3 regions of the Methylobacterium endophyticum genome follow, and region 2 is predicted to be linked to each of the others. Evidence: predicted binding sites of a transcription regulator. Region 2 holds the regulator's gene; each other region holds the start of a gene.
What was found. The regulator PhoB, encoded in region 2, activates phosphate uptake and scavenging genes when phosphate is short. The targets are predictions, from matches to a motif close to TGTCATNNANCTGTCAT.
Positions count from the first base shown of each region.

Region 1: ppk2 (polyphosphate kinase 2) is a predicted target of PhoB. The motif match lies at 3,700-3,716, and genes of this name have one in related genera.
Region 3: ACP56T_RS01560 (UDP-2,3-diacylglucosamine diphosphatase) is a predicted target of PhoB. The motif match lies at 1,794-1,810, and genes of this name have one in related genera.

Region 1 is NZ_JBNHES010000002.1:218,944-223,999, reverse strand. It holds gene ACP56T_RS03595 (NAD(P)/FAD-dependent oxidoreductase) at 1-197, shown strand, start outside; gene ACP56T_RS03590 (cytochrome P450) at 203-1,441, shown strand; gene ACP56T_RS03585 (patatin-like phospholipase family protein) at 1,686-3,419, opposite strand; gene ppk2 (polyphosphate kinase 2) at 3,755-4,681, shown strand; gene ACP56T_RS03575 (carbohydrate porin) at 4,707-5,056, shown strand, end outside.
Region 2 is NZ_JBNHES010000003.1:51,779-56,834, forward strand. It holds gene pstA (phosphate ABC transporter permease PstA) at 1-774, shown strand, start outside; gene pstB (phosphate ABC transporter ATP-binding protein PstB) at 821-1,639, shown strand; gene phoU (phosphate signaling complex protein PhoU) at 1,669-2,391, shown strand; gene phoB (phosphate regulon transcriptional regulator PhoB) at 2,520-3,221, shown strand; gene ACP56T_RS04690 (hypothetical protein) at 3,256-3,378, opposite strand; gene ACP56T_RS04695 (hypothetical protein) at 3,375-3,608, opposite strand; gene ACP56T_RS04700 (GcrA family cell cycle regulator) at 3,684-4,220, opposite strand; gene ACP56T_RS04705 (patatin-like phospholipase family protein) at 4,632-5,056, shown strand, end outside.
Region 3 is NZ_JBNHES010000001.1:337,257-342,312, reverse strand. It holds gene ACP56T_RS01565 (glycosyltransferase family 4 protein) at 1-905, opposite strand, end outside; gene ACP56T_RS01560 (UDP-2,3-diacylglucosamine diphosphatase) at 902-1,741, opposite strand; gene ACP56T_RS01555 (aminotransferase class V-fold PLP-dependent enzyme) at 2,305-3,516, shown strand; gene ACP56T_RS01550 (D-2-hydroxyacid dehydrogenase) at 3,687-4,631, shown strand; gene ACP56T_RS01545 (NADP-dependent methylenetetrahydromethanopterin/methylenetetrahydrofolate dehydrogenase) at 4,727-5,056, shown strand, end outside.

The DNA of each region.
Region 1 (5,056 bases), on a different contig from region 2:
GCTTCCTCGCGGTCTACGGACGTGCCGGGAGGACCATCGCGGCGGTGTCCTTCGATCAGGCCCGCTGGCTGCCCTCCTATGCGGAACGAATCGCTGCCGGCGCGCCGTTCCCGCCGATCCTCGACGCCACCGACCAGCCGCGCATCGAGACCCCGCCGCCCGGCTTCCCGCCGCCGCGCGCGACCGCGAAGGAGTGAGCGCCATGGCCGACGACACCCTGTTCGCGCAGGCGACGGAGCAGGCGAACCGCGCGAACCCGTATCCGCTCTACGCGAAGCTGCGGGAGACGCCGGTCTCGCGCCAGGCCGACGGCAAATACGTGGTGAGCACCCACGCGGCGATCCGCGGACTGCTCTTCGACCCGCGCCTCAGCTCCGAGGACCTGCCGCCCTCGCACCGCCCGCATACCGGCAACCCGCTGAAGGACTGGATCCTCAACCCGATCAAGAACCACATCACCAACACCCACCGGCCGCTGATCTTCCGCGACCCGCCGGATCACGATTCCCTGCGCGCCTTCGTCATGGAGCAGTTCACGGTGGCGCGCGTGCGGGCGCAGCACGCAAGCGTCGCGCGCCTCGTGGACGACCTGCTCGACAGGCTGCGCGGCCGCGACAGGATCTGCCTCGTGAGCGACTTCTCCTATCCGCTGCCGGTGGCGGTGATCTGCGACCTGATCGGCGTGCCGGAGGAGGACGAGCCGCAGTTCCAGGCCTGGGCGACGCAGCTCGCCACCGCCCTCGAGCCGGACGTGCGCCACGGCGAGGAGAGCCGCGCGGCGATCGTCGCCGCCTTCGACGCCATCTCCGCCTACATGCGCGCGCTCATCAAGGAGAAGCGCCGTCATCCCACCGACGACATGCTGAGCGGCATCATCCACGCCAAGGGCGCCAACGGCTCCGGCATGGGCGAGTTCGACCTGATCTCGACGGCGATCCTGCTGCTGGTCGCCGGCCACGAGACCACCGTGAACCTCATCACCAACGGCATGCTCACCCTGCTGCGACATCCCGACGAGCTGGAGCGGCTGAAGGCCGACCCGGAGCGCGCCCCGCGACTCATCGAGGAGGTGCTGCGCTACGATCCGCCGGTGCATTTCCGGACGCGCCGGGCGTTGGGCGACATCGAGATCGGCGGCACCACCATCCCGAAGGACGCGAACGTGGTGCTGCTCTTCGCCGCCGGCAGCCGCGACCCGGCGCGCTTCACCGATCCCGACCGCTTCGACCCGGACCGGAGCGGCAACGAGCATTTCGGCTTCGGCGGCGGCCTGCATTACTGCATGGGCGCCCCGCTGGCCCGGATCGAGGCGGAGATCGCCCTGGTAGCGCTCTGCCGGCGGATGGTCTCGCCGCGCCTGATTCAGGACCCGCCCTATCGTCCCGGCGCCTCCCTGCGCGGCCCGGAGCAACTGGAGATCGGCATCGCGGGCATCCGGTAGTCGCGATGCCGGAGCGGATGCGGCTCTGACACCATTTCAGGTCGATGCGCTCGGCGTTCCCGCGTTTCCCTCTCCCCTCCGCGGGAGAGGGTGGCCCGCGAAGCGGGTCGGGAGAGGGGAGCGACGTTGCCGGAGAGGGCGTTCCCCTCTCCCGACCCTCGTTGACGCGAGGGCCACCCTCCCCCGCAGAGGGGGGAGGGAAGACGCGCGTGGTCGGCCCCATCGACTGGCCACCGCATAACGGTCAGGAGCCCTCGCTCCAGGCCCGGAGCGTGCCGGCCTCGATGCGTTCGACGGCGTGGCGGTAGCCGATGCCGGCGATGCGCTCCCAGGAGCGCCAGTCCCTCAGGTCGATGCCGGCGAGCGGCGGGCGCATCACCGCCGTCGCGTGCTCTCGCGACATCGCCGCCTGCGCGTCGCTCGACACCGTGGCGGCCCGCAGCAGAAGCTGCGCGATGCCCGGCGTCGCCTCCGATGCGCCGAGCAGGCGGCGCACCACACGCCCCTGCCAGGAGCGCATCGGCATCCGCTCGAAAGCGAGATCGCTACCGACATCCACGGCGAGCACCGGGCCGCGCTCCTGCCCGGCCAGCAGGTCGGCGGGGAGGTTGTTCATGGTGCCGCCATCCACGAGCACGCCTTCCTCCGCCATCACCGGAGGCAGCAGGCCGGGAATGGCGATGCTGGCCCGCAAGGCCGTCGCGAGATCGCCCTCGCGATGGACCATGGCGGCGCCGGTGGTGAGGTTGGCGGAGACGCACAGGAAGGGCAGCCACAGGCCCTCGACCCGGACCTCGCCGAAATGGCGGCGCAGGCGCTCGTCCACCTTGGTCCCCCGCGTCAGGGAGAGGACGGGCAGGGTGTAATCGTTGATGGGTGAGCTCGACACGAAGGCGTCGAACACATGGCCGCTGATCTCGTCGGCGCTCCAGCCCATGGCGACGCTCGCCCCGACCACCGCGCCGATACTGGTGCCGCCGACGAAATCCACCGGATGGCCCGCCTCCTCCAGCGCCCGCAGCACGCCGATATGCGCGAAGCCCCGCGCGCCGCCGCCGCTGAGCACCAGCCCCCGCGCCCGGCCGCTCACCAGCCGCGCGAGACGCGCATGGTCGGCGGCACGCCCGATCCGCACCTGATGGCGCATGGCGACGGGCAGGGCGTCGATGCCGGGAGCGGCCGGTCTCGCGCCATGGGCGGAGGCCTCCTGCGCGACGACGAGGTCGCAGCGGCGCCAGCCATCGGGAGAGTCGAGATCGAGTTCCCCCGACCTCTCCAGCGGCGGCTGCCCGGCGGCGGCGAGCAGCAGGACATGGTCCGCCCGGCGCAGGCAGAGCCGGCTCCAGGGGCAGTCCGGGTCGACGGCGGCGTAGACGACCCGCTCGTGCCCGGTCTCGTAGGCATGGAACCAGGTCTCGTCGGCGTTGTCCGGCCAGTCCGGCAGGAAGCCGGTGCGGCCGCCGAGCGCGTCGGCCAGGGTGGCCCCGAAGGCCCGCGCGTCGACGCCTCCCGTGACCGCGATCACCGCGAAGGTCATCGGCGCATGCATCACCGGCCGCCCTCCGCCGAGGGAGCGCAGGCGGTCGGCCAGGAGCCGCGCGAAATACAGCATCGCGGCGGGATGGCGCATGGCGAGGTCGTCGAAGCACGCCCTGCCGAGCCGCAGCAGCAGCGCGTCGCGCAGGACCGTCGCCGTGGCCGAGCGGGGGGCGTCGGAGAGCAGCGCCACCTCGCCGACCGTGTCGGGCGGCCGCAGGCGGGCGATGCGGCGGACGGCGCCCGTGTCCGGGTCGCGGCTCGCCACGCCGACGCTGCCCGAGACGATGACGTAGAGCCCGTCCGCCCGATCCCCCTGCCGGAACAGGACGGTGCCGCCGGGAACGGCGCAGGGCTCCATCCGCCCCCGCAGCGCCGTGGCGGCGGCGTCGTCGAGCCCGTCGAGGAAGGGGACGCGGTAGGCGGGATCGGCGGCGGTCATGGGCGGCGCCGGCCGACGATGCGGGTTGACGGCGGCGGCAACTCGGCACGGATCATGGCACCCGACAGCCCACGCGACGCCTCGCTGGCGTGCGGAGCCGTTGGCGGCTTCCGGCCGAGGCGCGGGCGAGTGTATCAGCCCCGCGCCGGGATCGTCGGAAAAGAATCGGCCGCCGGCGGCCGACCCCGGCGGCCATGCGCGGCATTCCCGCGACGGACCTGTGGCCCGAACCTCGCTATGCACCGCTCAGGCGCCGCCGCCGCACCGGCCTTCTCAGCTCCGTCACATGGCTGTGATCCAAGGGCCGTGATCGAATGGAAAACACGGATCGGGACATGGACGGGCAAGGCGCGGACGGGCACGGGGCGGCGGTGGAGGCGATCCGGCGCGATCTCATGGACAGCTTCGACGAGGAGCTGGAGATGGAGATGGAGGAGGAGCGTCTCGAGCGCCTCGCCCTCGAACATGCGGCGGCCGGACGTGAGGCCGGGCTCGATCGCAAGACCTATTTCCGCGAGCTGCTGCGCCTCCAGCACGAGCTGGTGCGTCTCCAGAGCTGGGTGCAGGCGCAGAAGCTGCGCGTGGTCGTGATCTTCGAGGGGCGCGATTCCGCCGGCAAGGGCGGCGTCATCAAGCGCATCACGCAGCGTCTCAACCCCCGCGTCTGCCGGGTAGCGGCGCTGCCGGCGCCGAACGAGCGCGAGCGCACACAGTGGTATTTCCAGCGCTACGCGGCGCATCTGCCGGCCGCCGGCGAGATCGTGCTGTTCGACCGCTCTTGGTACAACCGCCCCGGCGTCGAGCGGGTGATGGGCTTCTGCACCGAGGCCGACGTGGAGGAGTTCTTCCGCTCCGTGCCCGAGTTCGAGCGGATGCTGGTCCGCTCCGGCATCGTGCTGCTGAAATACTGGTTCTCGATCACCGACGAGGAGCAGGAATTCCGCTTCAACATGCGCATCCACGATCCGCTGAAGCAGTGGAAGCTCAGCCCCATGGACGTGGAATCGCGCCGCCGCTGGGAGGACTACACCCGCGCCAAGGAGGACATGCTCGCCCGCACCCACATCCCCGAGGCGCCCTGGTGGGTGGTGGAGGCCGTCGACAAGAAGCGCGCCCGCCTCAACTGCATCAGCCACCTGCTGAAGCAGATCCCCTATGGCGACGTCGAGCATCCGGCCGTGCACCTGCCGGAGCGGATGCGGCACGACGACTACGCCCGTCATCCGGTTCCGCCGGAGATGTACGTGCCGGCGCTCTTCTGAAGCGCCGCGAGGGAGAGGGATCGGCGTGCCGCATCCGAACAGCCTGCGGCGCGCCGTCCTCGGCGCGGCCCTTCTCCTGCAAGCGAGCGCCCTGCCGGCGCTCGGGCAATCCCTGACCCTCCCGGTCGGGGCGGCGCCGAGCTTCTTCGCCTCGCTGCCGCCCTCGACCGGCGCCGGCGGCGATCCCCAGACCGCCGTCGCCCAGTCGCAGACCTCGGATCAGGTCTCCGTCACCATCGGCGGCTCGATCCAGTCCTCGCTCGGCCCCTACGGCGACCCGTTCGGGCTGCGCGCCTATCTCGCGCAGCGCGGCATCACCTATGTCGTGACCTATATCGGCGAGGGGCTCGGCAACGTGCATGGGGGCCTGCGCCG
Region 2 (5,056 bases):
GGCATCGTCGTGCTCGGCTCTATCCTGCTGATGCTCATCGTCGAGGGCGTGAAGGGCTTCTCGCCGATGCTCTTCGTCGAGCCGACGCCGGGCCCCGGCTCGGTGGGCGGCGGCATCGCCAACGCCATCCTCGGCAGCCTGGTGCTCACCTTCATCGGCATCGTGGTGGCGACGCCCATCGGCCTCATGGCCGGCACCTACCTCGCGGAATACGGCCGCAGCTCGAAGCTCGCCGACCTGATCCGCTTCCTCAACGACATCCTGCTGTCGGCGCCGTCCATCCTCATCGGCCTGTTCGTCTACACGCTGATGGTGCGGCCCATGGGCACCTATTCGGGCTGGGCCGGCGGCGTGGCGCTCGCCATCATCGCCACCCCGGTGATCGTGCGCACCACCGAGGACATGCTGCGCCTCGTGCCCGCCACCCAGCGCGAGGCCGGCGCGGCGCTGGGCGCGCCGCCCTCCGTCGTGATCCGCTCGATCACCTGGCGGGGTGCCAGCGCCGGCATCGTCACCGGAATCATCCTGGCGCTGGCCCGCATCGCCGGCGAGACCGCCCCGCTGCTGTTCACGGCGCTGAACAACAACTCCTGGTTCAACGCGAACCTCCTCGGCGGCATCCCGAACCTGCCGGTGATGATCTACCAGTTCGCCCTCTCGCCCTACCCGAACTGGCAGCAGCTCGCCTGGGCCGGCGCGCTGCTCATCACGGTCACGATCCTGGCGCTGTCGGTGGTCGCCCGCGTCCTCGTCAAGAGCGAGCGCGCGCGCTGACGCGCCGCCGCTCTCCCCCCATTCCCCTCTCGAAGGACGCCACGCGATGAACGCCGCTTCCGGAATCACCTCCGCCCAGCTCACCGGGCGCCATCAGGCCGACGAGGGCGCCCCCGTGCGCATCGCCGTCAAGGACCTGAACTTCTACTACGGCAACTTCCACGGCCTGAAGAACGTCAACCTCAACTTCCACGACCGCCAGGTCACGGCGCTGATCGGGCCGTCCGGCTGCGGGAAGTCGACGCTGCTGCGCACCTTCAACCGCATCTACAGCCTCTATCCCGAGCAGCGGGCCGAGGGGCAGATCATGCTCGACGGCCGCAACGTGCTCGACTCCAGGGTCGATCTCAACGAGCTGCGCTCCAAGGTCGGGATGGTGTTCCAGAAGCCGACGCCCTTCCCGATGTCGATCTACGACAACGTCGCCTTCGGCCTGCGGCTCTACGAGCGCCTGCCCAAGGCCGAGCTCGACGTCCGCGTCGAGGAGAGCCTTCGCAAGTCGGCGCTCTGGGACGAGGTGAAGGACAAGCTCAAGCAGTCCGGCATGGGCCTCTCCGGCGGCCAGCAGCAGCGCCTCTGCATCGCCCGCACCGTGGCGCAGCGTCCCGAAGTGATCCTGTTCGACGAGCCGACCTCGGCCCTCGACCCGATCTCCACCGGCCGCATCGAGGAGCTGATCGAGCAGCTGCGCAGCGAGTTCACCATCGCGATCGTGACGCACAACATGCAGCAGGCCGCGCGCATCTCGCAGTTCACGGCGTTCATGTATCTCGGCGAGCTGGTCGAGTTCGGGCCGACGACGCGGATCTTCATGAACCCGACCAAGTCCCAGACCCAGGACTACATCACCGGCCGCTTCGGCTGATCCCGGAAGAGCGGAGCGAGGACCGGACCATGCCCGACCACATCGTCACCTCCTACGACAACGACCTCGAAAGCCTGCGCCGCTCGATCTCCGAGATGGGCGGCATCGCCGAGAAGATGATGACCGATGCGGGCGACGCCCTCGTGCGCCGCGACGCCGTCCTCGCCCAGGCCGTCATCGCCGCCGACAAGCGGCTCGACGCGCTCCAGCGCGAGATCGAGGAGCGCGCGGTGCTGCTCATCGCCCGCCGCCAGCCGCTGGCCATCGACCTGCGCGAGACCATCTCGGCGATCCGCGTCTCCGGCGATCTCGAGCGCATCGGCGACCTCGCCAAGAACGTCGCCAAGCGCGTGGTCGCGATCATCGACGAGCCGCAGCCGCAGAAGATCGTGCTCGGCGTCCAGCACATGAGCGACCTCGTGCAGGAGCAGCTCAAGGACGTTCTCGACGCCTATGCGAGCCGGAACACCCAGGCCGCCTACGACGTCTGGGAGCGCGACGGGGCGATCGACGCGCTCTACAACTCGCTCTTCCGCGAGCTCCTGACCTACATGATGGAAGACCCGCGCAATATCTCGTTCTGCACGCATCTCCTGTTCTGCGCCAAGAACGTCGAGCGCATCGGCGACCACACCACCAACATCGCCGAGACCATCCACTACCTCGTCACCGGCGAGAACCTGGCCGGCGAGCGCCCGAAGAACGACGCCTCCAACTACGCCACCGTGGCGCCGCAGCCGGCGGCTCCTTAATCAGCACGCAAGTCCGATACCGATCGGCGACGAGGACGCCCGTCGTCGATCGACCGCGCGGCCGCGGGGCGGCGGCCGCCCGCCGAACCTCACGGGTCACGACCCGTGAGACTTGGTATTGAGGCCCGATGAGCACGCACATCCTGATCGTCGAGGACGAGGAAGCCCTCACGCTTCTGCTGCGCTACAACCTCGAAGCGGAAGGCTTCTCCGTCGATTGCGCCGTGCGCGGCGACGAGGCCGAGCTGAAGCTCCAGGAGCAGGTGCCGGACCTCGTCCTCCTCGACTGGATGCTGCCCGGCCTCTCCGGCATCGAGCTGTGCCGGCGCATCCGCGCCCGCCGCGAGACCGAGCGGCTGCCGGTCATCATGCTCACCGCGCGCGGCGAGGAGGCGGACCGGGTGCGCGGCCTCGGCACGGGGGCCGACGACTACATCGTCAAGCCGTTCTCGGTGCCGGAGCTGCTCGCCCGCGTGCGCTCGCTGCTGCGCCGGGCCAAGCCCGCGCATGTGGCCAACCTGCTCGTCGCCGGCGACATCGAGCTCGACCGGCTGAGCCACCGCATCCGCCGCGACGGGCGCGAGCTGCATCTCGGCCCCACCGAGTTCAAGCTGCTCGAATTCCTGATGCAGAGCCCCGGCCGGGTCTTCTCCCGCGAGCAGCTCCTCGACGGGGTCTGGGGTCACGACGTCTATATCGACGAGCGCACCGTCGACGTGCATGTCGGCCGCCTGCGCAAGGCCATCAACCGCCCGCGCCAGCCCGACCCGATCCGCACCGTGCGCGGCTCCGGCTACGCCTTCGACGAGACCTTCGAGCTGGGTGAGTAGCGGCGTCGGTCCGCGCTCGCGGGGCGGTCGGCCCCTATTCGGCCGGGGTGTGGTGACGCGGGCGGGTGAGATGCGCGGTGATGGCGTAGATCACGAGGCCGCCCAGTCCCATCACGAATGGTGCGACGAACAACATATAGGTCTGGGCGGAGATCATGGCGGCAATCTCCCGAGAAGCCGTTGGGCTCCATAATGTAGCCCGCCGGCGAACGAAACCCAAACAGCGGCACCGAGGGCCAGTTCCCAGGCAGGTGCCGTCGGGGCGCTGAGGCCATAGAAGGCCGCTGCGGCCGGCGCGAGGACGCCGACTGTGACGGATGCCGTCGCCAAAGTGTTGAGCGCGGCCGCGCCCAGCTTGATGCGCTCCGTGACGATGGAATTCGTCACTCGCCGTGCTCCTCGTGCCGTCCAAGAAAAAAGGCCCGCTCGCGCGGGCCCTTTGGCTTCAAGACTGCGCTCCGCTCAGCGGAAGCCGGCCACCCGGCGGTCGCGCTTGCGCTCGGCGGCGGGCTGGTAGGCGATCTGGGCGTGGTGGGTGCAATAGGGCAGGCCGGTGATGGCGCGGGCGCCGCAGAAGCGGAACTCCGGCGTCGTCGGGTCGCCCATGGGCCAGCGGCACATGGACTCGCGCAGCTCCATGATCGTGACCCGTTCGGAGACGGCGAGCGCCACGGGCTCGGGAGCGGCCGCCGGCATCGGGAACTCCGGCGCCGGGCGCTGCACCGGCGGGGGCGCCGGCTCGGCGGCCTCCACGGCGGCCTCGATCACCACGGCATCGGCCTCCGGCAGCGTCTCGAGGGCGCCTTTCTTGCGGGCGCCCGGAGCGTCCGAGCCGGCCTTGATGCGGCCGCCCATGCCGAGGCGGTGGACCTTGCCGATGACCGCGTTGCGGGTGACGCCGCCGAGCTGCGCGGCGATCTTGCTCGCGCTCTGGCCCTCTTCCCACAGGCGGCGCAGCAGCTCGACGCGCTCGTCGGTCCAGCTCAAGCCCGCTTCCATGCTCGTCCCCCTTCGACTGGCCATCCGGCCGAGCGCGCGTCATCCGGCCCTTCGAGGAGCCAGCGGCACACACTCCGTACGTCTTGAAACCGTCCGTTACGCGCCGCCGGTCGCGGCCGCCGCCGGGGAGATCTGCCCCGATCGGCAGGCGAGACCCTACAGGAGGGCTCGCGGCAGACGCAAGAGTCGACGAATCGGTGCCCCGCTCGGGGGCGCGCGCTTTTCCACCGTGATCGGGAAAGCGGCCCGCGAGCGGCCTCGCGGAGGCACGCGAAGGCGGTGGCTGTGGCGCCCATGCATCACCCGTGCCCGGCGGCGCGATTGCGGGACGGGGGAGGGAACGCTACTATGGCCAAGCTCGTTCGACCGCCGTCATCCGTTCACCGAACACGCGCAGCGGAACCTCTCGCCATGACGACGTCGTCCCGACCGCGGTGGATGAGGGCGCTGCTCGCGCTGTCCGTGGGGGCGCCGCTGGCCGCCTGCTCGTCGATACCGCGCATTCCCTACACCGCCGGCGAGGCCGCGCTGGCGAGCGTCGCCAACATCCCCGGCGCGCGCGTCTTCGCGGACGCCTCCGCCGAGACCATCACCGAGATCGCCGGGCGGCCGGGGGCGCGCAAGCAGCGCTTCACCTATCTCGCCCTCTCCGGCGGCGGCGGCGACGGCGCCTACGGGGCCGGCGTCCTCAACGGCTGGTCGGCCTCCGGCGCCCGGCCCGAGTTCACCCTCGTCTCCGGGGTGAGCACGGGCGCGCTGATCGCGCCCTTCGCCTTCCTCGGGCCCCATTACGACGGCGTGCTCACCGAGATCTACACCAGCGGCGTCGCCGAGAC
Region 3 (5,056 bases), on a different contig from region 2:
AACGCCGCGAGCGCCGCCGTCCGCAGGTCGCGGTCGAGCACGCCGGCTTGCGTCCCGCCGATCACGTCGAGCGGCCCGGTGACGGGATAGGCCGCCACCGGCAGCCCGCAGGCGAGCGCCTCCAGCAGCACGATGCCGAAGGTGTCGGTGAGGCTCGGGAACACGAAGACGTCGGCGGCGGCGTAGATCCGGGCCAGCGCCGGACCGGTCTGCGTGCCCAGGAAGGCCGCGTCGGGGGCGAGCGCCTCGAGGCGGGCGCGGTCCGGCCCGTCGCCGACGATCACCTTGGTGCCGGGCAGATCGAGGGACAGGAAGGCGGCAATGTTCTTCTCCACCGCGAGCCGGCCGACGAACAGGAAGTGCGGGCGCGGCAGGTGGTCGAGCGCGTCGGAGGCCTGCGGCCGGAAGAGCTCGGTGTCGACGCCCCGCGTCCAGCGCAGCAGGTTGGTGAAGCCCCGCGCGGCGAGGTCGCGCTCCAGCGAGGGCGTGCTCACCATGGTGGCGCAGGCCGCCCCGTGGAACCGCCGCAGCCAGGCGTAGCTCCAGGATTCGGGCACGGGGGCGCGCGCGGCGAGATATTCGGGAAAGCGCGTGTGGTAGCTCGTGGTGAAGGGGCGGCCCTCCGCGAGGCAGTAACGGCGCGTGGCGTAGCCGACGGTGCCTTCGGTGGCGATGTGGACATGGGTGGGGGCGAGGTCGCTCCAGCGCTCCGCCACCTTGCGCTTGGTGGCGTAGGCGAGCCGGATCTCGGGATAGCCCGGCATCGGCAGCGAGCGGAAATCCTGATGCGTCAGGAAGACCGGATCGTAGCCGAGGGCGCGGCCGGCGATCTCCATGTGCTCCAGGGAGCGCACCACGCCGTTGACCTGCGGATGCCAGGCATCCGTGGCGATGAGCAGCCTCACGCGACGGCCCGCCGTCCCGGCAGCGCCTCGGGGGGCCGGGCGGCGGCGGCCGCTTCCGCCTCGGCCCGCTCGCGCAGGATGCGGGGGTAGTAGAGCACCTCCATGGTGCCGTCGTAATGCTCGGCGATGGCCGTGCAGGATTCCACCCAGTCCCCGGTGTTGAGGTAGCGCAGGCCGTCGATGTCGCGGTTGGCGGCATGGTGGATATGGCCGCAGATCACCCCGTCCGCCCCGTGGCGGCGCGCCTCGGCGGCGAGGAACTCCTCGAACTTGCCGATGAAGTTGACCGCGTTCTTGACCTTGAGCTTCGCCCAGGCCGAGAGCGACCAGTAGGACAGGCCGAGCCGGCGGCGGACCTTGTTGAGGAAGGTGTTCACGAACAGCGCGAGGCTGTAGGCGCCGTCGCCGAGATAGGCGAGCCAGCGAGCATGGCGCACAACCATGTCGAACTGGTCGCCGTGGATCACGAGGTAGCGGCGCCCGTCCGCGCCGGTATGGATGCGGCTCTCCGCGACCTCGACCCCGCCGAAGGTCATGCCGATATAGTCGCGCAGGAATTCGTCGTGGTTGCCGGGCACGTAGGTGACGTTGGTGCCTTTTCGGACCTTGCGCAGCAGCTTCTGCACCACGTCGTTATGCGCCTGCGGCCAGTACCAGCCCGACTTGAGCTGCCAACCGTCGACGATGTCGCCGACGAGATAGATCTCGTCCGCGTCGTAATCCCTCAGGAACCCGAGGAGCATTCCGGCCTGGCAGCCCTTCGTGCCCAGATGCATGTCGGACAGGAACAGGGTGCGGACGCGGATCGCCTTCTCCGTCTCGTCGGCCACGGGCATCTCCCCAATCGGCGGTCCCGGCTTCTTCGCGGCTGACCCAAACCGTAATCCCGTATCAGTTTGATGACGCCGGCCCGGCGCTGCTGCGCCGCCGAAAGCGTTGAGCGGGTGCAGCACGGAGGATGCGGCGCAGGAGAATTTTTTGAGCCGCACCAAAGATTTTTCAGTTTTCCTTCCCCGTCCGGGGCGTCCATAAGTCGGGCATCGACGGCGCCCGGCCCTCAGGGTCGGCGGCGCCGGGAAGGAAGGTGTCATCAACGCCCGGACCATGCTTGCATGCACGGCCCGGCGGCCGCATTGAGGGCGCGGCAATTCGGAGGCGACCGGCGACATCCCGAACGGGACGCGTCGCGATCGCGGGCGGCTCGATCTCGCTCCCGCCGCTCCGGATCGCCGCCATGCCTGAAACCGGGGGCGGGATCGCGGCGCGAGCCGGGACCGGCCCGTCGCCCCGACCCGATGTCGCCCCGGCCGGCCGTGGACGGCGCCGGACCACGCTTGGACCATCACACACGCCGGCCGCGCCCATGGCCGGCCATCGACAGGATCTCGGAGGAAACACCATGACGGCAACGAGAAGGCCCGGACGCAACCACCTGTTCGTGCCCGGCCCGACCAACATCCCGGATCGCGTGCTGCGCGCCATGATGGTCCCGTCCGAGGATCACCGCTCGGTCGATTTCCCCAAGCTGGTGAAGCCCCTCCTCGAGGACACCAAGAAGATCTTCGGCTCGACCGACGGCACCGTCCTGCTGTTCCCGTCCTCGGGCACCGGCATCTGGGAGTCGGCCCTCTCGAACACCCTGTCGCGCGGCGACAAGGTGCTGACCTCGCGCTTCGGCCAGTTCAGCCATCTCTGGGTCGACATGGCCCAGCGCCTCGGCCTCGACGTGATCGTGCAGGACGAGGAATGGGGCACCGGCATCAACCCGGCCCGGATCGAGGAGGCGCTGCGCGCCGACAAGAACCACGAGATCAAGGCCGTCATGGCGGTCCATAACGAGACCGCCACGGGCGTGACGAGCGACATCGGCGCCGTCCGCAAGGCGATCGACGCCGCCGGCCACCCGGCCCTGCTCTTCGTCGACGGCATCTCCTCCATCGGCTCGCTGCCCTTCAAGGCCACCGAGTGGAAGGTCGACTGCGCCATCGCCGGCTCGCAGAAGGGCTTCATGCTCCCGGCCGGCCTCGGCCTCATCTGCATCAGCCCCAAGGCGCTCAAGGTCGCCGAGGGCGGCACCGGCGGCAACAACGACCGCCTCGCCCATGTCTATTTCGCCTGGGCCGACCACCTGAAGCAGAATCCGGGGGGCTACTTCCCCTACACCCCGTCCCTGCCGCTGCTCTACGGCCTGCGCGAGGCGCTCGCCTGCGTGGCCGAGGAGGGCCTGGAGAACGTCTACCACCGCCATCACGTTCTCGCCGAGGCGACCCGTCAGGCTGTGGCCGCGTGGGGCCTCAAGCCCTGCGCCAAGGAGGCCAAGTGGAACTCCGACACCGTCACCGCCATCGTGGTGCCGGAAGGGATCGACGCCGCCAAGATCATCAAGCACGCCTATGAGCGCTACAACCTCGCTCTCGGCGCCGGCCTGTCTCAGGTCGCCGGCAAGGTGTTCCGCATCGGCCACCTGGGCGATCTGAACGAGCTGTCGCTGCTCGGCGCCATCGCCGGCGCGGAGATGGCCATGCTCGACAACGGCGTGAAGGTCACGCCCGGCTCCGGCGTCGCCGCCGCGTCGAGCTACCTGCGCGAGAACCCGCTCTCGAAGGCCTGAGCGGCCCGTCGCCGGCCCCCTCCCGAGCGGGAGGGGCCATCGAGGCGGCGCCGCACAAGAGCGCGCCGATTGCGCCGGGTGCCGTCCTCCCATCGGCCTCTTCCCTCGCGGGGAGGGGCCGCGGTCTCGAAGGTTCGACCGCACCCGCCGGAGGCTAGGAGAGGGCATTCATGACGCAGACAATCGTTTTCCTCGATCGCGAATCCCTCGACGCCAAGGTGCGCGCGTTCAACTTTCCGCACAGCTACACGGAATACGAGTCGACCTGGACGCCCGAGGAGATCGTCGAGCGCCTGAAGGACGCCGAGATCGCGCTGATCAACAAGGTGCCCATGCGCGCCGACACGTTGAAGCAGCTCCCCAAGCTCAAGCTCATCGCGGTGGCCGCCACCGGAACGGACGTGGTCGACAAGGCCGCCGCCAAGGCGCAGGGCATCACGGTCGTCAACATCCGCAACTACGCCTTCAACACCGTGCCCGAGCATGTCATCGGGCTGATGTTCTCCCTGCGGCGCGCCATCGTGCCCTACGCCAATTCCGTGCGCCGGGGCGATTGGAACAAGTCGACCCAGTTCTGCTACTTCGACTACCCGATCCACGACATCGCCGGCTCGACGCTGGGCATCATCGGCTACGGGGCGCTCGGCAAGTCCATCGGCAAGCGGGCCGAGGCGCTGGGCATGAAGGTCATCGCCTACGACGTCTTCCCGCAGGACGGGCTCGTCGATCTCGACACCATCCTCACCCAGTCCGACGTCATCACCCTGCATGTGCCGCTGACGCCCGACACCAAGAACATGATCGGTGCCGAGCAGCTCGCGAAGATGAAGAAGCACGCGCTTCTCATCAACACCGCGCGCGGCGGCCTGGTGGACGAGGCGGCCCTGCTTGAGGCCCTCAAGAACGGCACCATCGGCGGCGCCGGCTTCGACGTGGTGGTCCAGGAGCCCCCGAAGGACGGCAACATCCTCTGCGAGGCCGACCTGCCGAACCTCATCGTCACGCCGCACGTGGCCTGGGCGAGCAAGGAGGCGATGCAGATCCTCGCCGACCAGCTCGTCGACAATGTCGAGGCGTTCGTGGCCGGCAAGCCGCAGAACGTGGTCGAGGGCTGACACTCAAGAACGGCCTTCCGCGCCATCGGCGACGGCAAGGCCAGGTTGGAAACGCGTAACACCCCGCGCGCGGCGCGGGCCGAGAAGGTGAGACGATGAAGAAGCTGCTGTTCCTCTTCGATACGGACGCGGTGCCGAGCGTGTTCGACACCGTCGTCGGCTACGACGGCGGCGCCGACCACATCACCGGCTACGGCAACGTGACGCCGGAGAATGTGGGCGCGCTGGTCGACGGCACGATCTACACGCGCGGCGGCTCGGAGAAGAAGTCGACGGCGATCTTCGTCGGCGGCGGCAACATGGCCGCCGGCGAGGCGGTGCTGAAGGCGGTCAAGAAGCGCTTCTTCGGCCCCTTCCGCGTCTCGACCATGCTCGATTCGAACGGCTCCAACACCACCGCCGCCGCAGGCGTCGCGCTGGTGGTG